Linked DNA regions of Persicobacter psychrovividus. The protein of the gene in region 2 interacts with the protein of the main gene of each other region in a pairwise test. Links are inferred from orthologs where the notes say so. Each region holds a gene or a part of one and is shown on either strand. Other genes may lie near its edges.

Evidence for each region.
Region 1: the proteins of AABK40_RS01640 (region 2) and rlmB interact in binary tests that used the Escherichia coli proteins (3 or more experiments, as listed by UniProt). The link is inferred for Persicobacter psychrovividus from one-to-one orthologs.

The regions. Positions count from the first base shown.
Region 1 is NZ_AP025292.1:545,940-559,972, forward strand. Bases 8,590-11,342 are described here. They hold rlmB (23S rRNA (guanosine(2251)-2'-O)-methyltransferase RlmB), read right to left. Parts: upstream 10,477-11,342; coding sequence 9,703-10,476; downstream 8,590-9,702. Other genes in these bases: AABK40_RS02450 (mannose-1-phosphate guanylyltransferase), read left to right, coding at 8,590-9,640; AABK40_RS02460 (GWxTD domain-containing protein), read right to left, coding at 10,608-11,342. In the rest of the region: AABK40_RS02425 (hypothetical protein), read left to right, coding at 1-546; AABK40_RS02430 (S9 family peptidase), read right to left, coding at 737-2,776; pyk (pyruvate kinase), read left to right, coding at 3,440-4,852; AABK40_RS02440 (SDR family oxidoreductase), read right to left, coding at 5,020-5,928; DNA helicase RecQ, read right to left, coding at 6,028-8,187; more of AABK40_RS02450, read left to right, coding at 8,558-8,589; more of AABK40_RS02460, read right to left, coding at 11,343-11,816; AABK40_RS02465 (class I SAM-dependent methyltransferase), read left to right, coding at 12,024-12,797; AABK40_RS02470 (glycerophosphodiester phosphodiesterase), read right to left, coding at 12,852-13,757; AABK40_RS02475 (aldehyde dehydrogenase), read left to right, coding at 13,906-14,033. UniProt on the Escherichia coli protein: Specifically methylates the ribose of guanosine 2251 in 23S rRNA.
Region 2 is NZ_AP025292.1:368,826-385,994, forward strand. What follows is about bases 7,893-10,810. They hold AABK40_RS01640 (NAD(P)H-hydrate dehydratase), read right to left. Parts: upstream 10,150-10,810; coding sequence 8,635-10,149; downstream 7,893-8,634. Other genes in these bases: mnmC2 (tRNA (5-methylaminomethyl-2-thiouridine)(34)-methyltransferase MnmC2), read right to left, coding at 7,900-8,589; AABK40_RS01645 (hypothetical protein), read right to left, coding at 10,161-10,445; AABK40_RS01650 (hypothetical protein), read right to left, coding at 10,577-10,810. Also shown: amaB (L-piperidine-6-carboxylate dehydrogenase), read right to left, coding at 1-360; AABK40_RS01600 (dipeptidyl-peptidase 3 family protein), read right to left, coding at 490-2,142; AABK40_RS01605 (CobW family GTP-binding protein), read right to left, coding at 2,168-3,118; AABK40_RS01610 (hypothetical protein), read left to right, coding at 3,316-3,987; AABK40_RS01615 (serine hydrolase domain-containing protein), read left to right, coding at 4,076-5,410; nadD (nicotinate (nicotinamide) nucleotide adenylyltransferase), read right to left, coding at 5,477-6,067; gmk (guanylate kinase), read right to left, coding at 6,098-6,670; AABK40_RS01630 (lysophospholipid acyltransferase family protein), read left to right, coding at 6,966-7,865; more of AABK40_RS01650, read right to left, coding at 10,811-11,227; AABK40_RS01655 (hypothetical protein), read right to left, coding at 11,395-12,189; AABK40_RS01660 (glycosyltransferase family protein), read right to left, coding at 12,429-13,364; AABK40_RS01665 (glycosyltransferase family 4 protein), read left to right, coding at 13,526-14,617; AABK40_RS01670 (glycosyltransferase), read left to right, coding at 14,621-15,430; AABK40_RS01675 (glycosyltransferase family 4 protein), read right to left, coding at 15,420-16,481; AABK40_RS01680 (glycosyltransferase family 2 protein), read right to left, coding at 16,602-17,169. UniProt on the Escherichia coli protein: Bifunctional enzyme that catalyzes the epimerization of the S- and R-forms of NAD(P)HX and the dehydration of the S-form of NAD(P)HX at the expense of ADP, which is converted to AMP.

The DNA.
Region 1 (14,033 bases), 180 kb from region 2 along the record:
TTGAAATCGCTCAAAGGCATTTATTTTTCATTAGCTAAGGTTTTGCATCCTGATACGGCTCGTACAGAGGAGGAGAGAGTTCAGCGAGAAGAGTTGATGAAAGAAGTTACTGCTGCCTATAAAGCAAAAGATCTTCCTGCTTTGTTGAAATTGGAGATGCAGTGGTTATCCTCTGAAAACGAGCATCTCGAAAAATTAACCCAAGAGCAACTGTCCCTGTACATTAGGGTGCTGAAAGAGCAGGTGAAAGAATTGAAAGGGGAGCTCGAGATCATTAAGATGAACCCTCGCTATAATGAAATAGGGGGGCTTGTTGATTTAGGAATTCAAGCGGCTAAACGAGAGATAAAGGAAGCGTTGAAGGGAATGAAAGATTTTATTGCCGTATGTGAAAAAGATACGCAACAACTGAATTCCCGCAAACAGTTGTTAATTTTTACAGAAGAAATGTTGGAAGAAGCAGCTGCAGGAGAAACGGATGATGAAATGGAGATGTTTGAGGATTTTTTCAGAATGATGGATGAAATGGATGATGATGACTATTGATCTTTTTTAAGTGATTTAAAGTAAAAGCCCGAAACGGAGCGTGATGCTCTGTTTCGGGCTTTTTTGTTAGGGTATTAGCCTATCATTCTGGTTCAAGCGTCCCGCTTGGATCAGGCATTGGTAATCATTAGTCCAAGCGAGACGCTTGAACTAAAGATAGCTATCACGAGAGGGACTCTCGCGACAGGTTTTAATAATTTACACCCAATTCTTCAATCAAAAAGGCGTATTCCAAAGCGGTTTCTTTGAACTTGCGGAAACGCCCCGACTGCCCACCGTGGCCAGCATCCATATTGGTATGCAACAACACACGATTATTGTCAGTCTTCAGCTCACGTAATTTGGCCACCCATTTGGTCGGTTCCCAATATTGCACCTGACTGTCGTGGAAGCCACTCGTTACCAAAACCGATGGATAATCCTGTGCCACCACATTGTCATAAGGCGAATAGCTCAGCATATAATCATAATAGGTTTTGTCGTTCGGATTTCCCCATTCTTCATATTCGCCAATGGTCAATGGAATGGATTCATCCAGCATGGTTGTAACCACATCCACAAATGGAACCGCAGCAATCACCGCCTTGAACAAATCAGGGCGCATATTCATCACCGCACCCATCAACAGGCCTCCGGCAGAACCACCCATCATTGCCAATTTATCTTTATTGGTATAATTTTCAGCTGTTAGCCATTCCGCTGCTGCGATAAAGTCCAAGAAGGTATTTTTCTTTTTCAAAAACTTACCATGCTCATACCATGAACGTCCCAAGGTTTCAGAACCACGGATGTGCGCAATGGCATAAACAAATCCACGATCCAACAGCGATAATCTCACCGAGCTGAAATGCGGATCAATGCTGTAACCATACGAACCGTAACCGTAAAGCAAGGTCGGGTTGCCTCCCTCTTTTTTCAGTCCTTTTTTATAGACAATCGACATCGGAACCATCACGCCATCATGCGAAGGGAAGTTCACGCGCTCACATACATAATCATCCGCAGAATACCCGCCGACAATCTCTTGCTCTTTTTTCAATTCTTTGGAGCGATCCGCCATATTGAAATCAAATACCGAGTTTGGACGGGTCATCGAAGCGTAACCAAAACGCAGGATGTTGGTGTCAAAATCCATATTGGCACCTGTATAAGCCACATAGGCAGGTTCATCGAATGGAATGTAATAGTCTTCCGTTTCGTCCCAACGCTTCACATTCAGGTGGATCAATCCGTCTTTTCTTTCGGTAACCACCAAATAGTCGCGGAAAATTTCGATGTCTTCTAACAGCACATCTTCGCGGTGAGGAATCACTTCCACCCAATCATGAAAAGTGGTGGCCGTTTCGGTACATTTCATCAGGCGGAAATTGTGCGCCGCCATATTGGTGCGGATATAGAAATGATCTTCGAAGTGATCAATGCCATATTCCAACAGAGGCGTACGTGCCTGAAACATTCTGAACTCGCCGGTCGGGTTTTCCGCTTCCAAAATCTGAAATTCGGAAGAGGTTGTACTCGTTGAGCCAATGATCAGGTATTTTTTGGATTTGGTTTTATAGATAAAGGTGTCATATAAGCCATCCTCTTCTTCAAATACCAAAACATCCTCTTCCTGAGGCGTACCCAGAACGTGTCGATAGGTACGGTAAGCTCGCAGGGCATCATCTTTCAAAGTATAAAAGATCGTTTTGTTGTCATTGGCCCAAGTGATGCTTCCCGCCGTGGCAGGAATCAAATCCTCAAATACCTCACCCGTCTGCAAATCCTTGATGCGGATGTCATAATTGCGGCGGCCGACCGTATCTTCACTAAAGGCAATCAGTTGATTATTGGTACTGACCTCCCAATCGCCAAGGGAATAATAATCATGCCCTTTGGCCATTTGATTTTGATCCAAAAGCACTTCTTCCTCCGCTTCCAAACTGCCCTTTTTTCGGCAATTGATCGCATATTCCTTGCCCTCTTCATATCGGGTATAGTAATAATAGCCATCATAGAGCACAGGAACAGATTTATCGTCCTGCTTGATGCGACCAACGATTTCGTCATAAAGTGTCTTTTGCAACCCTTCAGTAGCCGAAAGCGAAGCCTGCGTATATTCATTTTCTTTGTTCAAATAATCGACAACCTCTTGGTTTTCGCGGTCGCGCATCCAATAGTATTCGTCCACACGTTGGTGTCCGTGGGCAGTCAATATTTTATTTATTTTTTTGGGGCGAGGTGCTTCCATTATTGCTATGATTTGGTGCGGCAGAGCGCACATTTTAGTCTATTCTTCTTTAAAGTTCAAAGGTCGTTTTTTCAGTAAAATTTTCTAAAGGAATGTAGCTTTTTGTCAAAAATTGGGCTGAATTTGATCAGTGCAAAAAGTGTATTAATTCAAAAACGGGGAAGGGACGTTAAAATAAGTGGGATCTGATGGATAATTGTGATAATTATGATAAAAGTCATGATTTGTGTTTTTCTTATTTCTATTCAGCACAATCGGGTGAGTTTTTTCAAAAAAAATCACATAGTTTGAACCACATTATCATTTCTTGTGTTACTTCTAAAGCCAAATATTGGTGATAAGATCTTAATAGTTTGTGAGATCATTAATTTGTGAATCAATAAGTTGCTTGTTTTTGGGAAGGGTGTAAAATTTTCGGCTTTTGCGCCACAGAATGTAATTTATCGGCAAATAGGCATCGCTATTAGGCTAAGGCCTATGTTTTACTTAAATTTGCACGAAATTTACAGGCGACCGATAATGTAAGTATTGGCACAAATATTGTTTTTACAAGATCAATTATCGCTTTTGGCTTTGAGGGTACAAATGCTGGATCAGCATATTTGGCGTTTATGAATTTTAATGATTGAGAAAAAGCTGAAAAGTTAAACAAATACATCTTTTATGAAAAATACTAAAATTGTTGCTACGATCTCTGACCGTAAGTGTGACATTCCGTTCTTGACAGAAATGTATAATCAAGGTATGAACGTTGTTCGTATCAATACAGCTCACCAAACTTTCGAAGATTCTTTGCGCGTTGTTGAAAACGTTCGTGCAGTATCTGACAAAATCGGTATCTTGGTAGATACTAAAGGTCCAGAAATCAGAACAACAAAGATCGAGGAAGAGTTCCGCGTGAAGCCAGGTGACGAAGTATTCATGGCTGGTGATCCTGAAGGTAAGTCAACTCGTGAGTTGGTTTATGTAAACTACGCTGGTTTCGTAGAAGATGTACCTGCAGGTTCTCGTATCTTGATTGATGATGGTGATGTTGAGTTCATCGTAAAAGAAAAACAAGGCGACAAGTTGTTGTGTATCGCACAAAACTCTGGTCCTGTTAAGTCAAGAAAATCAGTGAACATCCCTTCTGTTCACGTTAAATTGCCTTCTATCACTGCTAAGGATAAAGGTTATATCGAGTGGGTTGCTGATAACAACATTGATTTCGTAGCACACTCTTTCGTACGTAACGCTGCTGACGTTATCGCTGTACAAGACATCTTGGATGCTAAAGGTTCTGATGCGAAAATTATCGCTAAGATTGAGAACCAAGCGGGTGTTGATAACATCGACGAGATCTTGGATCACGTACACTCTATCATGGTAGCTCGTGGTGACTTGGCTGTTGAGATTCCACAGGAGCGTATTCCGATCACTCAAAAAATGATCATCGACAAGTGTATCGCTCGTCGTAAGCCTGTTATTACTGCTACTCAAATGTTGCACACAATGATCGAGAACCCACGTCCAACACGTGCGGAGATCTCTGACGTTGCGAATGCGATCTATGATGGTACTGATGCAGTAATGCTTTCTGGTGAGTCAGCTTACGGTGACTACCCAATCGAGGCCGTAAAAACAATGACTTCTATTGCTATGGCAACAGAAAACTACGAAGGTTTCAAGAAAAACACTGAGTTCGTTGTATTGAACAACGATATCTCTGCATTCGTAGCAAAATCTGCTTACTATGCTTCAGAGCACTTGAACCCAACTGCAATCATCACAGACACAGCTTCTGGCCGTTCTCCACGTGCTATTGCAGCTTACCGTCCAAAAACACCAATTTTCGCTGTAGCTTATGATGAGCGTGTAATGCGTGAATTGTCTTTGACTTACGGTGTGCGTGCAACTTACTTGTCTAAAGGTGACGATAAGAACGCATTCATCAAAGAATCAGTGAAGACGTTGAAAGACAATGGTGCTGTTGAAGCAACTGATCGTTTGGTTATCGTTGGTGGTAACTTCGGTGAGGCTGCTGGTGCATCTACTTTGGACATCGCAACTTTGGAAAACATCGAGAAAAACTACTAATAAGTAGCTTTCCCATAAAATAAGAAAGACGACCAATATGGTCGTCTTTTTTTTTGCCAAGCATTTTTTTCGACGCTTTCAATCTTGTTCTTCCTTTTCAGATGGCAGTAAATTGAAATCAATACAATGAGTGTTGATGTGCTGTTGAATTGCGCTCAATCGTTGGCCTACACCTTCTGGGTAATCTGTTCATGTAGAATTTTGATTCCTTCCTCGAAACTGTGGGGTTCGTAACCGAGTACTTTTCTGGCTTTGTCGATATTGAAACCTGTCTTGGGTGGTCGTTTGGCTGTTTGCTGAAAGATGCTGCCGTCCACTTTTTCTATGGCTGATTTATCAAGCTCAAAATAGTCGCAGGTCATCATGGCCATATCATATGGCGTAAGAAGATCTTTTCCTGAAATATTGAAAATACCTTCTGCCTGTTTTTTGGCAATCAGCCAGCAGCCCATCGCAAGGTCTTCGGCAAGGGTAGGTGTACGCCATTGGTCATCGACAATTTTAAGCTCCTTACCCTGCTCGATGCTGTTTTTTACCCACAGGATAATGTTTGATCGGCTCATGTCATGAGCGATACCATAAACCAGTACCGTTCTTGCAATGGCCCATCGGATATTGCTTTTTTGCAGGCATTCCTCCGCAGCAAGCTTACTTTCTCCATAATAACTGATCGGGTTGGGCTTTGCTTCTTCATCATAAGGACCATCCTGTCCGTCAAAAATAAAGTCCGTAGAAAGGTGTAACAGAAAAGAATCCTGCTTTCCGCAGGCATCAATCAGGTGGTTTACCGCAGATACATTCAACTTCCAACAGCTTTCTTGTTCTGTTTCTGACTGATCGACATTGGTCATGGCGGCAGTGTTAATGACCACCTCAGGCTTTTGAGCACCTATCACTTCATTGACCTCCGCTGCATTGCAAATATCCATCGGAATAAAAGTAAATTTCCCTGCTGACGCTGGGAGCCTTGATTTGCCCAATCCCGTGGCAATCACCTCTACATCTGTTTGCTGGCTAAGTAGCTGTACCAATTTTTGCCCCAATAGGCCATTGGCTCCAGTAATAAGTATCTTCATAGGTTTATAAAAAAGGATGACAAAAAAGCGTTTATCATGACCATCATTAAGTTGATGCTGTCATCATAAACGCTTTCTTCAATCTGGTGTTGTATCAATTTAATTTGCTAAGTCCGTGTAAATCTTAATGCGCATCAAGCGGATTTCGTCTTCGGCATAATCTTCTCCCAGTTCATCGAGTGCGGTTTCGATATTGTCCGTTTCAGCGCCCATAAAATATTCCTGAATATCGCTTTGCATTTCTTCATCCATGATTTCCTCAATGAAATAATCGATGTTCAGCTTCGTTCCAGAAAAACAAATGTGCTCCATTTCTTCCAATAGCTGGAAGAAATCCCAGCTTCTTCCTTCAGCAAGCTCATCGAGATTAACCTTACGGTCGATTTGCTGAATGATAAAAATTTTATCTTTAGAACGGTCACCAGCCGTTTTTACCGTTACTTCATCGGCAGTTTCAATGTCGTTTTCAGCGACGTATTTTTCTATCAGGCTCAGGAACGGTTTTCCGAACTTGCGTGCTTTGCCTTGCCCCACTCCCTGAACCTGCAAAAGGCTTTCCATGGAGGTGGGATAGATGATGGCCATCTCTTCAAGTGCTGGCTCTGAAAAAACCACATAAGGAGGCACCCCTTTGGTTTTGGCTACTTCTTTTCGAAGGGCGACCAATTGCGCAAAAAGAACCTTATCGTGCGCTTTTACATTGATGGTCGGCAGATCCTCTTCTTCACTTTCGTTGCGGTAATCGTGCCCAAGGGGAACAAGGATCTCGTGTGGTTCGTCAATGAATTTTTTACCGAGCTCGGTAACCTTCAGTACCCCATAATTGTCAATATCTTTATCCAGAAGCTGATGAATCATCGCCGCACGGAAGATATTTTTCCAGTGCTCATCATCATCTTCTTTTCCCAGACCATAAATTGGCAGCTTGTCATGTTCGTAACTGAGGACATACTGATTTTGTGAACCTCGAACAACGGACACCAAATGGTTGATGCCGAAACGCTCGCTGGTCATCAGGGCTGTTTTTACAGCTATCTGAATTTGATCCTGTGCATTGAAACGATCTTTCGGGTGCTTACAATTGTCACAAAAGCCACAATCTTCCTCCATATGTTCTCCAAAATAGTGGAGCAACTGTTTGCGTCGACATACGGCAGATTCTGAAAAGGAAGCCACTTCATCCAGGAGCATCTTTGCGTTCTCCCGCTCGGTAACTGGCTTGTCTTTGTTGAATTTTTCGAGTTTTACAATGTCGTTATAACTGTAGAAAAGCAGACAATGCCCATCGAGGCCATCGCGACCTGCACGTCCCGTTTCCTGATAATAACCTTCCAGTGATTTTGGGGCGTCGTAGTGAATGACAAACCGCACATCGGGTTTGTCGATCCCCATACCAAAAGCAATGGTCGCTACAATCACTTCAAGATCTTCATTTAGAAAATCATCCTGATTTTTTACCCGCATTCCAGACTCCAGACCTGCATGGTATGGCGCTGCCTTAATGCCGTTCACTTTCAGTAAATTGGCAACCTCTTCCACTTTTTTACGGCTCAGACAGTAAATAATCCCTGCCTGCCCTTTGTGGTCAAGGATAAATTTTATCAGTTGCTTGTCGATTCCTTTTTTCGGGCGAACCTCATAATAAAGATTTTCGCGGTTAAAGGAAGATTTGAACAGGTTAGCTTCCTCAAGCCCGAGGTTACGCTGAATATCCAGCTGCACTTTTGGGGTGGCCGTGGCCGTGAGCGCAATAATGGGTAAATCACCAAACTGAGTGATGATTGTTCGAATTCGACGATATTCCGGTCGGAAGTCATGCCCCCATTCTGAAATACAGTGGGCTTCATCAATGGCTACAAAAGAAATTTTTGCCTCTTTCAAAAAAGCGACATTCTCTTCCTTGGTCAGTGATTCTGGTGCCACATATAACAAACGCGCTTCACCCTCTAAAACTTTTTTCTTTACCTTGTTCATCTCCCCTTTGGTCAGGGTGGAGTTGAGCATGTAAGCGGAAACGCCCAAAGCATTGAGTTGATCAACCTGGTTTTTCATCAGTGCAATCAGCGGGCTGATAACAATAGCAGTACCGTCCAAAAGTAGGGCAGGAAGCTGGTAACAAAGTGATTTACCGGCTCCTGTGGGCATAATAACGAATGTATTATTGCCGTTCAGGAGGTTTTTTATAATGACTTCTTGGTTACCCCTGAATTGGTCATAACCGAAGACTTCTTTTAATTTATCTGTTATTTTACTCAAGATCCTTGCAGTTGTAGGTGCTCAAAAATCATTACGTAGTTCATGGCCTGAAAATTGGCAATGCCCTAATATAAGATATTGAAAAATATTGTATTTTTCTAATGATTTTGATCATTAGTTATGCGTTATTCCCTATGGGGTAAACTTGATTGAGGAGGATTTGATATTATATTTATAGAAAATTAAATTAATATTTAAATATTGCCTCTGAATCCCTCAAAGGATAGATTTGATACATGAATTTACAATTTATAACATATCAACAAAAGGAGTTTATTTCTTTTTTCGGGGAATAGGATATAAATTGTAAGCTGTAAAGCAGTATTTAAATTTAAACAAATTAAAGATTTGTTTAATTGTAACCCGTGTAGTAATGTACAGTGAAAATAATTATGTGGTGATCATGGCTGGAGGCATTGGCAGCCGGTTGTGGCCATTCAGCAGTATAAAAAAGCCCAAGCAGTTTATGGATGTTTTAGGCACGGGGAAATCGCTCCTGCAACAGACTTACCAACGGTTTTTGCCCGTCTGCCCACGCAAGAATATTTACATCGTTACGCATGAGTCTTATGAAGAACTGGTGATGGAGCAGATTCCTGAGATGGATGCCGATCAGTTACTATTGGAGCCCCACCGTCGTAATACAGCCACCTGCCTGGCATACGCCTGTTATAAAATTGCGGCAAGGAACCCGCTGGCACGTATTGTGGCCGCACCTTCAGATCATACCATTTTTCGTGAAGATTCCTTCTACCGTTGTATTTTTTCAGCATTGGATTCGGTCGAGGAGCGTGACACACTGATGACCATTGGCTTGAGGCCTCATGGGGCGGAGACGTCTTTTGGTTATTTACAATATATTGAAGGAAAGGACGAGACGATCAAAAAGGTAAAGACGTTTACTGAAAAGCCGACAAAAGAGATGGCAGAACTTTTTGTGGACAGCGGCGACTATGTGTGGAACTCGGGGATTTTTGCCTGGAATGCACAGTCAATCGTTCGGGCACTTCGCAAGTACCTTCCTGAGATTGCAGAGAATTTTGAGGACCTTCGGGATGTGTTTTTTACGGATCAGGAAAGTGGACAAATCAAAAAGGCGTATTCGCACTGTAAAAATATCTCCATTGATTATGGCTTGATGGAGAAGGCCGATAATGTAGAGGTGATTTTGGGGGAGTTTGAGTGGGCTGATTTGGGCTCTTTTCAGGCGATTCACGAAGGTAATGAGGAAAAGGAGGGCACCAACAGCGTGAAGGCGAATGCGATGTTGTTTGATGTGGAGGACTCGATGATTGTGAGTGATGACCCTGATGCGCTTATTGTCGCAGAAGGCCTGGAGAATTATGTGGTCGCACTGCGGGAGAAGGTCGTGATGATCGTTAAGAAGGGTGACGAGCGAAAGTTCAAGAAGATATTCAAAGCGGTAAAAAAAGCCACAGGAAACGAATTTCTGTAGCCGGGGGATTTACCCCAACAAAAGAAAGGGAAGATGCTGATGTGCATCTTCCCTTTTTATCTTTATAGTCCTTTCTGACGAACGGCCTCGTACAGGATAATTCCTGCGGCTACCGAAACATTCAGAGATTCGATTTTTCCCAAAATTGGAATCTTAGCTTTCAAATCGGAGCGTTTTAGGTATTCCGGCGATACACCGTCTTCCTCTGATCCCATTAGAACAGCAATAGGCTGGTTGTAATCGATATCTGAATAGCTGTTGTCTGTTTTTTCTGTAGCAGCAACAACGGCAACACCACTTTCCTGAAGGTAGGTGATGGTATCTTTCAGATAATCCTGACGGCAAACCGGGATAATGTTCAATGCACCTGCAGATGTTTTTACAGCATCTGGATTGATCTGTGCAGCACCCTTGCTTGGGATCACGATGGCATCCACACCGGCACATTCGGCCGTACGGCAAATTGCCCCGAAGTTACGCACGTCCGTTACACGGTCCAGGATCAGAATAAAAGGATCTTTCCCCTGCTCATAACAACGGCTAATGATGTTATCCAGCGACTGGTAACTCACTGCTGAAAGGTAAGCGATAGCCCCTTGGTGATTTTTACGCGTAATGCGATTTAGTTTTTCCACAGGGACTTTGCTGATCGGCAATCGAAATTCAATTGCAGTATCTACAAGCTCTTTTGTAAGTTCGTTGTTCAACCCTTTCTGGATGAACAGCCGATCGATTTCTTTTCCGGCGCGTATCGCCTCAATGACAGCTCTTGTGCCAAAAATCATATCCGCCGATTGCGGTTTTCTGCGGGGAGTGCCGCGGAATTGTCTTTCCATAAACTGAATACTTTCCTAAATATAAAAGCGCTGATTAATCATTAGCAAAAATGATGCTCAATTACTGCCAGGCTTTTCAATGCAAAGATACAACCCTTTTAAGCCCATGCCCAAAGATGTTTCTCATTTATTTAAATGCCCTTGAGGCCTTTGCGCCACAGGTCAACCTGCCGAAACCATACATCCTGATATTTTTTGGCCCTTTTCAGCATAAACAGACCATTTTTGTAGTGCTCGGTATTTTTTTCAAAAACAAACCGTACCTGCTCCTCTTCTCCGCGCCCATACACCCAGATTTCATCTTTGGGGTGAAGGTAAACCTCATCGGGCTTGCCGAAAACAATATAGACCATCCCGCGGTCCGTTTTCCATCCTTCCTTATAAGTGGTGAAAAAGGTGTTGGCAAATTCCACCTGATTGTAGTATCTCTTGATGGTGCTTTTAGCGCGTTTTGGTGATCGGCTGTTGCTGAGCCAAAATTCCTCAAAAGCTTTTCGGCGGTCGTTGGTGACCAACAGGGCTTTGTATTCATCATTGGTGGAGATGTAGCGCAACGGTGGCGCGAGGTCTTCCACTTTTTTGATTTTAGGATAGTATTTATCTTGTTTCATGAATATCCAGCCCTCTTTTTGATCAGGGTTTAGGCTGATGAAGTACGTTCCCATCGCCTTGATCGGGATGGTGGCGCCAGAATCAAAGGTTTTGTCTTCAGTGGCCAGTTCTTTTGGCGGCGAGGTTTTACTCATCGGTGGTAAGGAAGGCAGGAAAGGGTCTTTCCAGTGGCGCACCGTAACTTTTGCATTGGGGTCGGCAGTGGAAATCTGAAAAGCCTTTTCAGGAATGAAGTTGTCAGTCATTCCCCAGAAAGGTTGTGTGCCATCCATGGGCAGAAAATCCACCGCTTCTTCCAGCGGGATACAATGATAAAAGGTAAAGTTTTTATCGTAGGTGGCCATTTTTATGACCATTATATCACCTGTATCAACCTTTGGGCTCAGGGGAATGGTAAAGTGGTTATTCAGCGTTTCATGGCCTACAAAGTGGCTGTTGTTGAGTTTTTCCGTATTGCTTTTGTCAAGGGAGTTCAGCGAATTGACAAAGAAGTAACTGAGCTCACTGTCTTCCATCACGCTGTTTTCTGAACGGTAGCGGATATTCAGGTACACCCTGAGGTTTTGCTTGTCCCGGTAAACAAAATGGTGAAAGTTGGTTAAGGCCAACGGATTGTAGTTGTAGGCCTGATTATATTCACTCAATGGGAGTTGAGCCACGGCTGATGAAAGTGAACAAATGTTCAGTAGCGCGATCAAAATGATCAGGAGATGATTGGGTTTATGCATAGGAGGGCGGCGATATGTCAAAAATTCATGGTTAAAAATACAATTTTTAGTGGAAATAAGATATTTCCTCGGCCATCTCCTTCATTTATTTCTCCCTTCGCTTTTCAGTTCACGGATTTGGCTATATTTGTATTTAAAGATTTAACGTAATAGGAAAGGATGCGTTGAGCATTCAATTCTATATCCAATAGCTTAGTCATTAATCGAATGAGTGTATATACAACCGAAATCGCTTCGGATCAGATTCCTTCTGATAACCCTATTCATCAACGCCTGCTAAAGGCTTACTATGCCGCACAGCCGTTTGTCAGTGGACGCTTGCTTGAGGTGGGCTGTGGAGAAGGCCGTGGGGTCAGTTTGTTGGCGCCCAAGAGTGAATCTTACACGGCCATAGATAAAATTCATGAGGTGGTGGAGAAATTGCAAGCCCAGCATCCCGAGGTGGATTTCCGCCAGGCAATGGTTCCTCCTTTCGAGGGAATTGCTGACGAGTCTTTTGATACTGTGGTCTCTTTTCAGGTGATTGAGCATATCGAAGATGACGCCTTGTTTCTGAAAGAAATTCACCGCGTACTGAAAAAAGGAGGTAAAGCGATTATTTCAACCCCCAATATTATCAAGACGCTGAGCAGAAACCCATGGCATATTCGGGAATACACTGCGGAAGAGTTGCGCCTGTTGGCTAACCGTTATTTTGATCAGATCGATACGCTGGGTATTGGTGGCAACGAGAAGGTGTGGGAATATTATCACCGAAATAAAAAATCAGTTCAGGCAGTGATGAAATATGATTTCCTGAACTTGCAGTATCGTCTGCCTGCGGCTTTACTGAAGATCCCTTATGATATTATGAACCGCCGCAACCGTAACAAGCTGAAAGATGTATCGGATGATTTGGTCAAGTCAATTTCCCATCAGGATTACCTTTTGGTGAAACAGCCAGAAGAAGCCCTTGATTTATTTTATGTACTGACCAAGTGATAAAATATTCAACACAAAAAAAGCCATTTACAACCGCTGTAAATGGCTTTTTTATTATAAGCTTGTGGCGTGCAGCTTCATTTCTTTTTTGATGATCATCAGTCGGTCAGGGTAATCACTGATCAGGCCATCGACGCCCCATTCCACCAATTTCTCCATCTCTTCTTTGTCATTGACTGTCCATGGAATGACTTTGAAATCATTGGCATGAAGCCACTTGACATCCTTCTTTTTCAGTAAAAAATATTCAGGACTGTAAATCGGTGGCTTAAAGCTGAGCTTTTTCAGATTCTCCTGAATAGACTGCTTGTTTTCCACCAAAAAGGCCAGTCGAATTTGTGGGTAATGCTGATGTAAATACTCCAGCACGCGGGGATCAAAAGATTGAAGAATCACACGGTGCATCGGCACGTAAGCATCTACGGTTTTCACCACAAGCTCACAAAACTCATCTACCGGAGGAGTATAAAGCATGTCCCACTCCTCTTCCGCCTTAATTTCTATATTGTAATATACCTCATCACGATCCGTATTTTTCACGTGTCGCTCAGCCGTTGTTAACACCTCTGAAAGTAGGGGTTTGTAGGCAGGGACAGAAACCTGCTCTGGGAATTCCGAATGGTTGCGTTTTCCGACATCATACTTCTTGATGTCCTCATAATTCATGTGATAAAGCAAGTGCTCATCGTGCTGACGCGAGCGAATTTTCTTTCCCTCAGGCGTTGTGGTAAACTCATGATTGAAAAAGGGATCATGTGAAACGACCACTTTTTTGTCTTTAGAAATCACCACATCCATCTCAAGGGTGGTAACGCCCAAATCCAACGCTTTTATAAATGCGGGAATAGTATTTTCTGGAAGGAGTCCCCTTGCTCCCCGATGACCTTCAAAATCAAACTGCGCCATGGCATTAGTACAAATAAATAATAAGACGATAAGACCGATGTAAGGCTTTTTCATTGAGTATGACTTCTTTTTACTCGCAATGTGGGTTTTGTTTGGTGGAATTGCAAGTGATGTGTTTGAAGGAATTATTACTTCTTGGTGAACTTAACATGGTTTTAATTTATTGTATCTTAACAAAGCTATTTTTCTTATTTTGATAACTATGAGTGAAACAATAAATCAGACCCTGAGTCCAGATCAGGCGACCACCCTTTTGGAGGCGCAGCAAGCATATTTCCAACAGCAGCATACCCGTGATTTAAGCTTCAGGAAGAGGCAGTTGCAAAAACT
Region 2 (17,169 bases):
TGCAATATCAATCATTTCCTGTACTTCCCCCAGGCCTTCCTGAAGTGACTTTCCCATTTCATAGGAAACTAAGGCGCCTAAATCATCTTTATGCTTTCGGAAAGCTTCACCAATCTGTCGGACAATCTCCCCTCTTTTTGGGGCAGGCATATTTCTCCATGCGCTGAAGTCTTTTTGAGCGGCTTCGATTACTTTATGGTAATCAGCTTCGGTCGCCAGGTTTACAGTTCCAATGCACCGACCATCGGCAGGTGAATGAGATGAAATGGTTTTTCCTGCGCCATCTGACCAATTTCCACCAATGGCAATCCCTTGATTATGATCAGCCAGTCCGAGTGCTTTTAAAAAATCTAAATTCATTGCTGTTGTTTGTTTATAGGTTTTATTGAGTTACACGACGAATGTGTTTCAGCGTGTTGAATGGGGGACTAATTTAAATTAAAAAAGGTCAGAAATATTACATCTCCGACCTTTTAAAGTTTTCAGTTATTAAAGCCCTAATGCTTCGATTCCTTGATCAAAAACTACATCCTTAGGAATATTCTGATCGGCAAGCTTGTCCAGGTCTTTTTGAAGTGCAGGTCCAATTTTGCCCATTTTATCCACTAAATCTGCTACGCCAGCATAATCACCATTTCCTTGTAAGGTCAGGATTTTTTCTGACAACGAATTGACCGCCTCAGCCATCTTTTCATAGTTCACACGGTAAAGCCCAGTTTCTGGATCTTTGTTGAATGCACCGTAGGATTTGAAATAATTAAAGCGGATCATGTTCGCTACACCGTGCGCAGATGCTGCACCAAAACGTACCGAACGGAAGATTCCCGCCAGGAAGGTGGTATAGTAATCTTTCATTTCACCATCAAGTTCTCCTTTGTTCACCAGTTGGTTGATCATGTACACCCCAAGGATATCCGCCTTTCCTTCTTCTAAAGCCGAAGCATGCTCTTTAAGCGCTTCTCTTACTGTACCTTTATTATTGATGGTATTTTTGATCCCCAAGCCGTGCGCCACTTCATGGAACATGGTATTGGCGAAAAAGGCATTGAAAGTAACATGCTGACGCTGATCTTTGGCAATTAAGGTATTTGCGATAGGCTGCATGATTTTATCAAATTTGGCACGCATGGCATTTTTCAACTGCAAACGACGGGTACCTTTTTGTAATTGTACTTTCTCATCGTTTGGCAGATTGATCGCAATGGTTTTGGAGGCGGCATTACAATCTCCTGCATAATACAGGACATCGTAAGCATTCAAGTCTGAATCAGTCCCTGGCGTTTCCTTTTTGTATTTGGCTTCCACAGGAAGGTTGCGCTGTAATTCAGGAAGGAAAGACGTGAATTTGGCGAGTTTTTTACTCCAGGCCATGTCCTTTACTAAAACATAAGCTTCATGCGAGGCCTTGTTACCGTAAAGTTTATCTTCATAGGATTCGATTGGTCCAATAACCACATCAATCATATTATCTTTCATGTCCATCCAGGCCATGTCAGATTTAAAATATTCATCCGTACGTAAGGCTTCAGCTCTCAGGGTCAAGTAGTTTTTTAGCCCCTTATTTTCTGCGAGCTTAGCAGCCTGATCCAAAAGGTCAGCAGCTTCATTGATCTCTTTGGCAAAGAACTGGTGATAAGGGATTGCCTGCAATTTGCCCTCCTCATTTCTGCGGATCACCGTGTACAAGCTGTTTTTATGCGCCACTTTTGCGGCCTCAAATTCTTCTTTTGTAATATCTGCTGGATAGTAGTTGGCACCTTTTGGCTTGGCACCCACGCCGTCAATAAATGGTTTGTTGGCATCCAAACGATCCCAAGGGCCATAATTGATTTCCGCATACGCTTTTTCAGGGCCAGATAATTTAGAAAGTAGGGCTGCTTTATCGCCATAGGCTTCTTTCCAAAAGATGTTGTCCATGATTTTAGCGGCCTTAATCAATAAAGGCAACAATTCCTTTTGTTTGGCACTCAATTGACTTAAATCGGTCGTCAATTTAAAATGGTCATATTGTTGAACCTTTTGAGTGATGGCGCTTTTTGCAGGTGTTGTTGCAGGAGTGTTTGTACCTTCTTTGGTACCACAGGCCGTCATGAGCCCTGCCGCTGCTAAGGCAAGCGACCAGTTAAGCAGTTGGTTTTTCATATTTATTACTATTTGTAGATTTAAACTAAGCCAGGCAGCCGTCTAAGCCCTGAAAGATAATCGATTTATTGAGCTGATTACCAATGATAACCACCTTGTTGGTTGTGGAGTCATGCTGCCATTCACTGCCTTGAGTGAAATAAAATTGCTGACCCACGGATTGAATGATAATTTTATTGTTGTACTCTAATGCGTACAAAATACCTTTCAGGCGGTAAATGTTTGGCTGTAACTGAAGGGTCATCGTTAGCCATGCTTCCAGTTTATGGAGGTCTATGGCTTGGTCGGATTCCCAGGTAATACTTTGTATTTTACCGTGTTGGTGAGTAGTGGCCGGGATCTTGCTTTGCTGTTCCACCACTTGATAGTCTTTACCCCGAAGGTTGAAAAGTAACTCGTTTTCAACTTTGGCCTGCTGACATGGAATGATTTTGATGAAAGGTGTTACCGACTGAATTTTCGCTTCGATTCGCTGAAGGTCATCAGCACTGACAAGGTCTGTTTTATTCAGCAGGACAATATGAGCGGCAGCAAGCTGCTGATTGGTGATCGCTTCCTTTTCCATCATCTCCTCCAGATGCAGGGCATCGGCAAGTGCGATGATACCATCGAGTTTGAAGATGCCCGCATAATGTGGGTCAAACATAAAGGTAGCCGCTACGGCCAAAGGGTCAGCAATTCCCGTGGTTTCTATCAGCAGGTGGTCGAATTCATAGGAACTGGTGATCAGTTCTGTCAGAATTTTTGCCAGGTCAGCATTCAGATTACAACAAATACAGCCATTGGCCAACTCAAAAATTCCAGCATTTTCTTCAGTGATCAATTCCTGATCAATGGCGGATTTGCCAAACTCATTTTCAATAATGGCAAATCGGGTTGCTGGATTATCATGAATGAGTTGATTGACAAGTGTTGTCTTTCCAGCGCCTAAAAATCCAGTAAGGATTGTAACTTTTATTGGGGTGTTACTCTGCATTTGTTATTCTGTTTGCTCCAAATTAAGCAAAGGGGATTAGTTTCCCCAACGATCAAGTGATTAATCAGACAATTCACGGGCTGAGGAGGAGGGAAGCGATTCTGTTATGGGAATATCAAATACTATAATATGATTTTTCAAACATTTAAATAGGAGTTTAGTTGATAATATTACCCCCCACCTAAACCTATATTGCGATGACGCTTTCCCCCACCTCTCCTATTTGGTCTTTTTACTGCCTGAACTTCCTGGTATTTCTATTATTGAACAGTTGCGATGCGCCCATTCCGAAAAACAGGACTGTCCCCATTGTTAATCAGGATTTTGAAGTTCACGACCCTTTGGTGTTGGACATGAAGCAGGCAACGCTGCCGTTGGGTATTCAGGATTTGCATAATATTGATATTTTAAATGGAATAGATGCCTACCAGCTCGGCAGCCTCAAGGATGAACTTGATCTGACATTGTTCGATGACCACGGTTTCTTTTATAATGATCGGGTACAGGTGATGATCTCGCCACGTCATCTGATAAAGCTGAATAAGGCTGATTGTCATCAGTTAACATTATATTTTCTCGATGGCTATTTGGCCAAAGTACAGTTATTGGCCAATGCTGATCTGACCCCTGGCCTATTACAGACCTTCGGAAGCCCCAATGGGCGAAATTTTCAGGAAACATCACGCGTCATCAATCCAGAGAAATGGAGTGGGATTCAGACCATATTGGTGATGGAGTGGATGACCTTTCATACCAAATTAAAATATCAGGAAAAAATACGGCAGGTATCGCGGGTTGCTGACCATTACCTGAAGGTGAATCAACTTTCAATAGAACTTCGGCATTTTGAAAAACAGATTGCAATATAATTATCGAAAAAGTTCGTCTCTTTTATTCTTGATCGCTCAGATGTTTTTAAATTAGGAGGGTAAACTCCCAACAAACTTAACCTCTGTTATGAACAGAAGAATGATTTTTATCTCCACTGTAATTTTATTAGTGGGCTTTGGCTTATGGTATGGAAATGCCCGATTGCCAATTATCAACGGTTATGCCTCAAAAATGACCTGCTCCTGTGTTTTTGTGGCTGATCGGTTACCTGAATCGGTCACTGATCAGGATCTTGATTTCTCCTTGATTCGCTTTGCGACACCGACAGTCGATTACGAGCAAAAGACGGTCACCAGTACCGTATTGGGCTTTGGCGCCCAAACCGCTGTTTACCATAAAGGAACTGGCTGTACTTTGTTGATTGACGGGCAAGGGCCTCCAGAAAAAAAGCCCACCATGCGTACCAGTTTCGATGAAGCGAATGAACCGTGGCCTTTGGGTGATTTGAATGTCCGAAGCGGTATTCCGAGTCCGCAACTTACCATGGCTGTGCAGGAGGCGATGGTACCAGAATTGAAAACCCGTGCAATTATTGTCAGTCGGCATAATGAAATTCTGATGGAAGCCTACGGTGATGGTTTTAATGAAAATACCCCCCAATTGGGTTGGTCAATGACCAAAAGTATTACCTCCGCCTTGGTGGGAATTTTGGTTGGCGATGGAAAGCTGAAAATAGAGGATCCAGCGCCTGTCAAAGCATGGCAAGGAGACATGCGTAAGCGCATTGCGTTGCGTAACTTGCTGCAAATGAATAGTGGGCTGAAGTGGGTAGAAGATTATAGTGATATTTCCCTGGCGACGAAAATGCTCTACATGACTGCCGATATGGGGGATTATGCCAGTGCCCAAAAGCTCGTTTACCCACCAGATTCGGTGTGGTATTACTCCTCAGGAACAACCAACATTTTGTCCAGTATTATTAAAGAAACCATCGGTGACCAGCAGGCTTATTACGAGTTTGCCAATAAGCGATTATTTGAGCCTTGCGGTATGAAGAGTATGGTGCTGGAGCCTGATGTTTCTGGTACTATTGTGGGCTCCTCTTATGCTTTTGCTACCGCCCGCGACTGGACACGCTTCGGCTTGCTTTACCTTAACGATGGCGTTTTTAACGGGCAACGGATTTTGCCCGAAGGGTGGGTTTCTTTTACCCGCCAAGAGGCCAAAGGCGCTGATGGAAAATACGGCGCACAATGGTGGCTGAACCTGAGCAAGGAAGAATTGCCTGATTGCCCAGAGGATATTTATTATTGCGATGGCTTCCAGGGGCAGCGGGTTTATGTGGTGCCTTCTCACGATTTGGTGGTGGTGCGTTTGGGGATTTCCAATGATTTTGACTACAATGGTTTTATGAGGCGCGTTTTGGATGCTGTACCTCCAAAAGAGACCGCCGTAAGGTAGTTTTAAGCCCCTCTTAGCCTAAAAATAACAAAGCCCGAAACTGTCGATCAGTTTCGGGCTTTGATTTTATGCTCCGAATAATTTTCGAAGTTTAATCATATTAATAACCTCATCAGGTACAATGTATTTGATCGATCGCTCTTCCTTCAGGCATTGGCGAATAAATGTTGCGGAAATATCCACCATCGGTGCATGCACCATGCGCACTTTTGGGTGGTCATCAAACCTTGATTTTTTAGCCTCAGGACGCGGATAAACCACCAATCCATAATCTTCTAAAATCACTTCATGGTTTTTCCATTTATGAAAATGCGACAGGTTGTCTTGACCAACAATCACCTGAAATTCATAAGAGGGGTGTTTTTCTGAAAGGTAAATCAGCGTATCTATGGTGTAACTCGGTTTAGGCATTCTAAACTCTACGTCTGTTACCTGCAGTTTAAAGTTGTCTTTGATCGCCATATCGACAAGATCATAACGATCAAACTCGTGCGCCAGTGTACTTTTCTTTTTAAAAGGATTTTGCGGAGAAACCACCAGCCAAACCTGGTCAAGTTCGGCAAGTTCCACCATACTGTTGGCAATAATAAGATGCCCTATATGAATCGGGTTGAAGGAACCGAAAAACAATCCTACTTTCTTCTTTGTGGGGATCATGTTTTCAAGCGTTTGACGGTGGTGGTGGGATTATTTTCTAATAAAATTTTCTATCGTTTTTTCTGAAGCTTTAAGTGCTTCATCAAGGCGGTCATTAATGATCGTTACATCGAAGTCAGGCTCAAAACCCAGTTCATATTCCGCTTTGGCCAATCGTTTTTTGATCGCCGTTTCATCATCAGTACCACGGCCGCGAAGTCGGGCTTCGAGTGTTTCCAGATTTGGAATACGGACAAAAACGGCCAGGGCACGCTCCTGAAAGTATTTTTTTAAACTGACTCCCCCTTTAACATCAACATCGAAAACCACATGCTTGCCTTCCGCCCAAATGCGCTCCACCTCAGCTTTCAGTGTGCCGTAGCAACAGCCTGGGTAAACTTCTTCCCACTCTACAAATTCATCCCGATCTTTTCTGGAACAGAAATCATCCATTTTCAGAAAGTAGTAATCCTGGCCATCCACCTCTTGTCCTCTTTGTGCGCGGGTAGTCGCTGAAATAGAGAATGCAAGATCCCTGCGTTGATTTAACAGGTGATGAACAATTGTTGTTTTGCCAGATCCAGAAGGCGCGGAAAAGATAAATGCTTTGCCTTGGTGCGTCATGATATTATTAAAATTGGGGAAGGAGAAAATAAAAGGGATTTGAAGGAATAAGCTACCAGAACGCTAACGTCCAATAACATATGAGATGTATTTTGAACGGCAATGAGTGATGGGGGCACGGTGGTGTGCTAAAGACTTATTTCGATGATAAATATTTTCCATGCGCAAAGGTAAAAAAATCGGTCTTTATAGCCAAAATAGGCTCAGTAACTTCATTAATTTTGGTAAACAAAGGCAAAAAAATTTATTAATTATCAAAAAATTACGATTTTCGTCCTTAGGAAAATCGCCAAGCATGCAACAGATTCTATATAGATATTGTATTTACCCCCTGTTTTATTTGGTCTCCAAATTACCTTGGCGAGTATTATACACTATTTCTGATTTTGTATTCGTCTTGGTGTATTACCTCTTTCCTTATCGCAAGAAAGTCGTTCTGATGAACTTGTCGCGCTCTTTTCCTGAGAAATCTGAGCGGGAACGCAAAAAAATCGCCAGAGATCATTATCGGTATTTGATCGACTCAATATTTGAGGCCATCAAGAAAATCTCTGTAACCGAATCGGTATTACGGGAACGGGTCAAAGTGAAAAATTTGGACCAGATACAACAACTGTACGATCAGGGAAAAAGTATCGTGGTCGTAATGGGGCATTATGGCAACTGGGAACTCGGTGGCGCACGAGTGAATATCGAAGCCAAGCACCCGCTGGTTTGTATCTACAAGAAATTGCATAACGAAATTTTTGATCAATTGCTTTTCGATATCCGATCCCGCTTTGGGACCGAGCTGGTGGAAGCCAGAGATACGCCGCGGTCGATGTTGGCCAACCGCGACAGAACAACCGCAGTGGTATTTTTGGCAGATCAGACGCCTCTTTTATTGCGACATGCACATTGGATAAAATTCTTGAATCAGGATACTCCTGTGTACCAGGGGACTGCCCAGCTGGCGCAAAAATTCGACTATCCCGTGGTGTATTTTGTAGTAAGGAGACCCAAGCGAGGATTTTATGAGGTGGATTTTGAACTGCTTGTCGAGGAGCCAAATACGGTCAGTGATTTAGAGATTTCCAAACGCCATACCCGCCGTTTGGAGCAAGATATAAAGGCACAGCCTGAGTTGTGGATGTGGACCCACCGACGCTGGAAACGCTCCCATCAGAAACCCAAAAATGTCGCCTCCATAGATTAAAAAAATAGCGCACCCCACTGGATGCGCTATTTTTTTATGCTTTCGAAGCCCTGACCATCTGAAACTTTCCTGGAGGTCCAGGCAAGCTTTCTACGGTCAGCCCAAGAGATTTAAGGTCTCTTTTCAGCTGCCCTTTTGCGCAGTAGGTGCTTAGTGCGCCACCGTTCACCAATTGGTCAGTTACTTTTTCCAAAAGGGGTAAAGCCCACATTTCCTCCTGCTTGCTTGGCGCAAAGGCATCGAAGAATACCAGCTGGCAATTTACCGCAGGGAAGCTGACCGTCTCCAGTTTGTCATGAATTTTATAAATACTGAAATAGGGAGAAAGCTGATGTAAAGTACCCCAGGAACATTGATGCATTTGCTGAAATGGCGCATCGAAATCCTCCTGCCCCATTTGTGCAGGGTAATTTAACTGCGTGGTAATTTCTTCTTTTAGCGGATAAGCTTCCAAGGTATAGAATACAACATTTTTTTTATGCTGATGTGCCCACTCATAAGCCAAAAGTGCATTCAGACCAGTGCCAAAGCCGATTTCCAAAATATTAATGGTATCCGCATGGTGTTGTGCTGCCCAGTCATCGAGTCCATGTTTAATAAATACATGCCTTGACTCCTGAATGGCGCCGTGAGAGGAGTGGTAGGTTTCGTCCATATCGGGAAGGAACAGCGAATGTGATCCGTCCTCAGTTTGTATAATTTCTATTTTCTTTTCTTCTGCCATCGTGTTAAAGTAAATCGGGTTTCTGGCGGTAAATATGGGGAATTTTTACCAAAGGTTATGGTCGATCTTTTGAAAGGCCTTGGGTAAATGTGCAATGATATCAGATGCGATCAGGCTGGTCATCCCCAGGGCCTCTGCGGCGTAATCACCTGCAAGGCCATGTACATAAACACCCACAATCGCGGCTTCTTCAGCGTGGTATCCCTGCGCCATAAGGGCAGTGATAATGCCTGTCAGAACATCGCCACTGCCACCAGTGGCCATCCCAGGATTTCCAGTAGGATTAAAATACACCCTGCCGTCGGGTAATCCAATGGCGGTATTCGCTCCTTTAATCAAACAGATAATCTGGTGTTCGACGGCCAACGCCTGTAAGTTTTCTAACCTTTCAAACTGGTTGCTTGTTTTGCCCACCAGCCGCTCAAATTCTTTGGGGTGAGGGGTGAGCACGCTCCCTCTTGGGATGTTTTTCAGTAATGCAGGCGATTGGCTGATGATATTCAGGGCATCGGCATCCAGTACCAAAGGGCCTTCATGGGTGGCAAAAAGGTTTGCCAAAGCCTCTTGGGTCATTTCATGTGTACCGATACCAGGCCCCACGGCAACGGCATCAAATTGGCCGGTGAGTGTAGGCTTGGCGAAATGTTTATGACCGACTTCATCGGGGATGACCATGGCTTCAGGTATGGCCACCTGCAACACCTCGACGCAGCGTGTAGGGCACTGCACACTTACCAGCCCTGCGCCAGAACGCAAAGCCGCTTTGGCAGAAAGTGCGCAGGCGCCAGCCATTCCATAGCTTCCTGCGATAATTAAAGCGTGGCCGTAGCTACCCTTATGGTCATATTTGTCGCGTGGCATGAGCATCTGCCTGATGTCCTCCAGGTTGCTTTCCGCAAAAGGGGCATGCAGCGACTGAATGAACTCCTGATCAAGACCGATGTCGAGAATATGCAGGTCACCAACGAAATCGTGATTTTCGGGCAGGTAAAAAGCGAGTTTCCCTACCTGAAAAGAGATCGTGTGTGATGGCCGAATGATGGCCTGCTCTTTGGAAGAGGCCCGTTCAGCATATAAGCCAGAGGCAATATCAATGGCAATGATTTCTTTACCCGAATGGTTGATTTTATGAATGATTTCCGCAGAAAAGCCCTCTATTGGTCGGTTAAGTCCGACGCCAAAAATGCCGTCAATCAATATTTTATACTGATCAAGAGGCGGAAGATCCTCAACAGTTTCGACCTCATGTACGGGGAAAAGGCTGGAATACTGATGAAAATAATGATTGAAATCCCTGCTGCTTTTCGGGGAGAAGCGCACCACGGCAACTTCAACAGGGTATCCCTTTTGCGCCAACAGTTTTGCGATAACGATCCCATCGCCGCCATTGTTGCCAACCCCACAAAGGATCAGGCTTTTGGGGCGGTTGGGCGCATGGTTTCGGAACCATTTGCTGAAGGTTTTTGCTGCTCGAAACATCAGCTTTTCAGAGGTGATCGGTTCATTTTCGATCGTAAACCGATCGGCAGCATGAATTTGCTCAGGACTAAGAATGCGCATATAAGTGGGGGTTAATAGCCAAAATAGGTGTAGCCGTCTTTGCTTGACCGGTGGTCGTGGATTGTTCGCTGACCGTTCTGATCGAGGACTACTTTGGTGAGTTTATGGATGGTTTCCAATTCGTCATGAGCTGCCTGCCGCAAGACCTCGTCGAGGGTAATGGTGGTCGCCGCAAAAAATTGACCCTTACAGAGAAAGTCAAAGAAATTGCTGGCCTCTTCAAGGTGGGCGTACTGATATTGCACCAGCGCCTGTCCGTTGGTGGTGATGGTAATGCGGTAATTGGTCTTTGTCATGGTTTATGGTCCTCCGTGAAGAAATTAACGTTTTTCAAGGGGAAAATAAAATGAGATTTTGCCAACTTTTACATAAAAAAATAGGCACCCAAAATGAGTGCCTACTTATTCAAATATTTTTTGAAGAATGCTTATGCGTTTGAACCTCTTTTCAAGGAAGCCTTCAATTCTTCCACTTTGTTCATTTCTGTGGTTAATTCTCTGCGAAGCTTTGTTTCACGCTCACGCATACGCTGTTTGTACTCCTCAAATTCGTCGTACAACTCATCGTAATCTTTAGTTTTGTTGGCTGCAGTATTATTGCTCAATTTCACTTTCGTGAATGCAAATACCAAAATGGCGATCAACAAAATAATAATCCCGAAACTTGTCACCACGAAAGTGTCTTTGTTCCAGTCCATGCCAAGTGCCGTAAGGTGGCCCACTTGGTAAATATTTTTCTCAATTTCCTGATCTTTGGCAGAGATCAAATCATTAAGCTTGACAATTTCCTGATTACTTTCAGCCAATTGTGCTTTTGTTTGTTTCTGCAAGTTGCGGTGCTCAACAATACTGTCTTCAACAACACGGACAATTTTGTTATAGCTATTTTCTTTGATCACTTTATAAGGAATACCTTTACCATTTTTATAGGTAGTACTTTCTTTTTTCAGCGTCTCAAATTGTTGCTTTAGGGTTTGAGGTCCTTGATTTGCATCCCCTGAATTATCCTGAGCGTAAGCAAAAGATACACTTCCGATCAAAAATGTTCCTAAAATTAGGGTCCAAAGTCTTTTCTTCATCTTTATAATAGTTGATTCGAATTAATCACAATGATCTGCCCGCAAATAACGTGCAAAGTTTCATTGTGTCAATGAACTAATAGTCAATATCTTACAATAGTATAAAATATTTGTGTATTTATTGATCTGTTCTGCAATTGTATTAAAACAAATAGCCGATCAGACCTTTATTTTTGTTTGAACAGCAATTTAATATTTCCTTGGTTATAAACCACCCGATAACCCTCAGCAATTAACAATTGATTCACGATTTTGGTGTTTTCACCGATTCTGTGCGGATAAATGCGCTCATGTGCCCCACTTTTTAGGTAAAAAAATTGTGGAGGAGTATGTTCCAAAGCCTGAAAACCATGTGATAGATAGGTTTTTCCATCAGACCAGTCTTTATCTACATAGGTCATGATGTCGTCGGGTTGTTGTGTTTTAATGAAATGCTTGAGAAGTTTACTCATTCCCCCAACGACGGTATGTCCTTTTAAATTACAATGTCGGATCATCTCATAGGACTGGTAGGTTTGGCCATCTCTTTCTATGGGGCGGGCCTTGCTGAATACCATCACTGCAACCAGGGAGTCGTTTGCTGTTAGTCCATATTTGTATTTTCCACCAATAGGGACATTCAGGTGGTTGGTGGCCAAAAAGGTTTTTACCTCGGGAGCTGTTAGGCTGACGACCTTGGTTTTACGGGCAAAAATTCGTTGTGTATGCCCGAAAAGGGACTGGATTCTTGATTGTAGCACCAATTGGTGGCTGTACCATTGATCTTCCCAAATGCAGATTTCCTTATAGCTGAGGGCAGGGGATTCGCATGGCGGATTAAACGCAGTTCCGATATTCTTAAGCCTGATTTGCAATGCTTCGGCCTCGAAAAACAGTATGGCATCTTGCTGATCAAGGTTCAAAATACCTGAAGGATTATGCTGTTTAATGTAATCAATGATTTCTTTTTGCCACTGCAACATATGTGCTGTACTTTTTTTGATACATGGTAAGGCTTTTCTAATCAGTAATTTGTACGCTTTTTCATGCAAATCAGCATAAACTGTCGCAAAATGAAAGAAGAAAAGATCAAATAGTTGTCGTAAAATAAAATTTGTATCCTATTTCCGACAAATTTGGTGGTAAACTCCACAAATGGAACGGTATGCTACATTGGTCTGCATCAAAAATGATACAAACCAACGTGGGTGCCATTAACGACTTACTTATATTTTCCGATGATATTGTAGTTTTTAAAGCCTCCGATCAGGTTACCGCCAAGGAAGTTTTGCTCGACCCAAGTCAGCATTCTGTATTTCAGTTTTTCATGTTTATAAGGCGCGCGGTTGGTGTCTCTGGAGCCCTCATAACGCAATTGGTCCTGCCAATCGAATTTCTCAATATGGCTTTGCATGGTTGCAGGATGCGTGTCTTTGAATACTGGATATTGATTCAGGGGACCATAATCAAATTCGTATGCCATCGCTTGGGTATCATCTTGCCCCTGACCAGTTTTATGGAAGGAATTGTTCTTTTGCGCCATTTTATGCGGAGGGCGTACCCATCCGTAATGGTACATTTCCACGGGCAGTTGAATCACATTCAGCTTGCGGCTTCCTTCTTTGGCGAAATAACTTTCACCATCAAATTCAGGAATCGACCGAAAGGATTGTGCGTCTTTCCAGGAGTGAATATGTGGGCGGTTACGGATAATTCGGATTTCCTTTGGGTACCATGCATGCGAGATCATGTAGTGGTTGTAATCTCCCCAAAAGTGCTTATAGTTGAATAAAAAGCCTTCCACTTTCTCATCACCCAAATACTTTTGGCAGGCATCCTTAATGATGGGCAGGTATTTTTCATGAACCACCTCATCTCCCTGAATATAAAACAGCCAATCACCTGTGCAGAGCGCTTTGGCAATATCTGTTTGGTGGGCAAATTCACCACGTTTGAATTTCGGCAGGTCCCAGACGGTATCAATAATTTTGATTTTGTCGGATTTGATACTTGCCACGAGCTCCCGAGTATCGTCGGTAGAGTCGCCGACAGCAATAACAAATTCATCGACCAAATCGAGGATCGAGTAAATCGACTCTAATACAGGGTAAAATAATTGGGAAGTATTGCGGACGAAAGTGAAGCCACTAATTTTCATATGGTGATAAGAGATTTTTCAGAAGACAAAGGTCGATAGAAAAGCAGGGAATTTCAAAATCAGGTGGACATTAAATAGCATTTTAGCTACAATCTCCTAAATTTGTTCTTTGTGCTTATTGAATTATTTCTTATTTGTTTATGATTATATTATTGTAATGTATGAGGGTTTTACATTTAAATGCTGAAAGGGGCTGGCGTGGTGGAGAGCAACAGATTGCGTACCTGATCGAGGAGTTACAAATGAGAAATATTGATGTTTTTGTTGCCTGCCGCCAAGGGGGGGAGTTTGAGCAATACTGTATCAAGAATAAGATTTCCTATATCGGTTTACCCTTCACCAATTCGATCAGTTTTTCTACTGCAAAGGGCATCAAACGATTTTGTGAGCAAGAGCAAATAGATATCATTCATATGCACAGTGGGCGAACGCACGACCTCGGTCTGTTGTCTTGTCTGTTCGGTAATAAAGTGAAACTGGTGCTTAGCAGAAGGATCGATGCGAAGCTGAAACAAAGCCATTACACACTGTGGAAATATAACCATGAATACATTAAAGCGATTCTGACGGTTTCCAACTATGTAAGAGGGCAGGTACAGGAAGTGGTGAGTGATCAGGAGAGTGTGAAAACGATTCATAGTGGGGTGGACCTCGAGAAATACAGGCCTGATGAAGGACTTGATTTTTACGATTTCTTCCTGATCCCCCGTCATAAAAAACTGATCGGGAACACCTCTGCCCTGGTGGAGGATAAAGATTATGATACCTTCCTTGAAACCGCCAAAGCTTTACTGGACGAAGGGCATGCCCTTCATTTTTTAATTATCGGAAAGGGAAAACTACGGCCTTACCTTGAAGAAAAAGCGGCCGATTTGGGGATTTCCGAGCACGTTACCTTTACAGGCTTTATGCCCAAAGTGTACAACTCTATCGGTGCCCTGAGTGTCTTTTTTATCCCATCGAAATCGGAGGGGCTGGGCACGAGTGTGCTGGATGCGTTTTCCGCAAAAGTACCTGTGGTAACGTCACTTGCAGGGGGCTTGCCAGAAATGGTTATTGACGGCCAAACAGGTGTTACGGCAACTGTGGGGGATGTCCCTGCCTTTAAAGCAGGTATAGAAAGGGTGCTGTTGGATCAGGCATACCGGCAGAAAATAGTGGCAGGGGCGAGTGCTCATTTACAGCGTTTTTCCAAGCAGCTTACCGCAGAAAGAACCCTAAATGTTTATCAGGATATTTTGGTGGAGGAATAAGAAATGAAGGCGTCTGTAATTGTCTCTTTTTATAATAATGTAGCGTGGCTGAAGCTGGTGCTTGCAGGTTTTTCACGACAGTCTGAGCAGGATTTTGAGGTGATTATCGCTGATGATGGCTCGAGGGCCGAGGTGGTCAGGGAGGTGAAAGGGATGTGTAATGACCATATTCGGCACCTTTGGCATGAAGATTTGGGCTGGCGGAAGAACAGCATCCTTAACAAAGCGATTCGCTCAAGTAAAGCGGATTTTTTGATTTTTATTGATGGTGATTGTATCCCTCATCAGCACTTTGTGCGGGACCACCTTGCGGCAAAAAAAGCAGGTATTGTAAACGCAGGCCGAAGGGTAATGCTCTCGTTGACTCTAACGGAAAAGCTAAGTGCGGAAAGCATACTGGAAGGGCAGTTGAATCAACTATTGATGCCACTTTTTAAGGCCACTTTGCGTGGGGAAAAAGTACTACTCAGCAAGCATTTCAGACTTCAGAAAAGAGGCCTTCGGAAGCTCCTCCGCGTTAAGAGTGGAGGACTGAAAGGCTGTAACTGGTCAGTACTCAAGCAAGATATTGAAAGGATTAATGGTTTTGATGAGCGTTACCAAAACCCGACCATAGGAGAGGATGATGACCTGGAGTATCGTTTTGGCCTGTTGGGGATTGCCGTAATTCGTTTGCGGTTTTCAGGTATTTTGTACCACTGCCATCATGCATTGCTGAGCCGTGTACAGCCAGAAAATAAAAGGCTCTTTCAGTCCGTTAAAGAACAAAAAGAGCCGTTCACGCCTTATGGCTTAGAGAAAACTACTGCTTAGCAAGCTGGTCATAAAGTGCTATATATTCACTGATGGTATTACTCCAACTGAACTGGGAGGCATGCTGAACCAGCAGTTCCTTGCCATCCGTCTTGGCGTTAAAATCAGCGAGTCCGGCAGTAACGACTTTGGCCATATCGTCAGCCTCGAAATCATCCCAATAATAGGCCAGTTTCCCACCAATCTCAGGAAGGCTTGTCCTATTGGCCAAAAAAGCAGGTTTGCCGCAATACATTGCCTCAATAGGAGGAATGCCAAAGCCCTCTAATAGGGATGGGAACAAGAAGGCTTCACAGTTTTGATAAGCCCAATTTTTCTCCTCATTGGAAATTTCGCCAATCATTTTTACCCGATCCCCCAACTGCTGCTCCTGAATGGCCAGGCTGATTTTTTTACCATAATCACCCTCGATTCCTTTGCCGGCAATCCACAATTCGTACTCAGGGAAGTGCTTCATCATCGGGATCAGGGTATGGAAATTCTTTTTCCACATGATTGCCCCAATCGTGAAGAAAAACGGCTTGTGTTCACCTTTGGCAACCGCTGGCTGGCTGGCTGGTCGCTCCATGGGATTGGCCACACCATTATAGATCACCTGTATTTCCTTTCCTTCCGGCACCTTCATGTGTTTCAGTACCTCATTTTTGGTAAAGGCTGAAATGGCTGTGATGGCAGAAGCCTGATTGATTTTTTTCTGTAATCGTTGTTTCCTTTTTTCAAGTTTATCACCGGATTTCTCGGTCAGGAAATTCAGATCGTGGATGGTCAGCAACAGTTTACTTTTCCGGTTGAATTCATAACGGGAATCGGCACTGGTCATGTGCCACACATCAGCCTTTATCCTTGAGTTAATAATCTTTCTCCAGGCTTTCAAGAAGAAATATGACACTTTACTTCCATAGCGATCCTCAAACCGTTTTGGTAATAGGTACTTCAACTCCCACTCTTGCTGTGCCTGCACAGCGATGCCCTTCGCGAGCTCATCCCCTACATGTCCTAAACCCGAATACAGGTTTTTTATTTTGCTGATATCAAGAAGTAAAGATTTCATGATGATTTAGTTTATTACTGTTTAGGTACCTTCCAATGGGGGATTTGATCGCTGAAAAAGATTATTTGTACAGCTAACATCGAGCTCATCCTTCCCAAAATAAAGGTATTCCTATATAACTTATGAAATATAAGGAGATTTCGTGAACTCAATAACTTGTTTAACAGACCAATTAAAAGTTTTTTCTTTACGGAATGCTTTTGCCTGAGCATACATCGCAAGAATAGCCTCATTAACAAGCTGTCGGTCTTTCTTAATTAAGCCAAGCAAAGAGAGCAGCTGATTTGCACGCATTTTAAAGCTTTCTTTTAAAAAAATAGCATCATCACCATGTAACATGTTAAGAAGGTGTTGATTCTTCTTGTGGGCAATATTAATGGTTTCAGACTGAAAATGCTTTTTGATTGTCGAACTTGTTTCGTGATGACAGACCGCCTCAGGGATATAGTATGATTTATAACCTGTTCTCCATGCTTTAATAGTCAGTTCAACATCTTCAACATAAAATGGCTTGAAAAGGGAAGAAAATCCACCTATTTCAATAAATTTTGCCGTGTTCACCAAAGCATTTCCACCACAGATATAAAAGCTGTAGTGAATACCTGATTGGGGTTGAAAGGGCTCCCATTTTATTTTTTTAGAGCGAATATACCCTTTCCATCCTGCCTCAATGTGGTCTGTCCCTGGC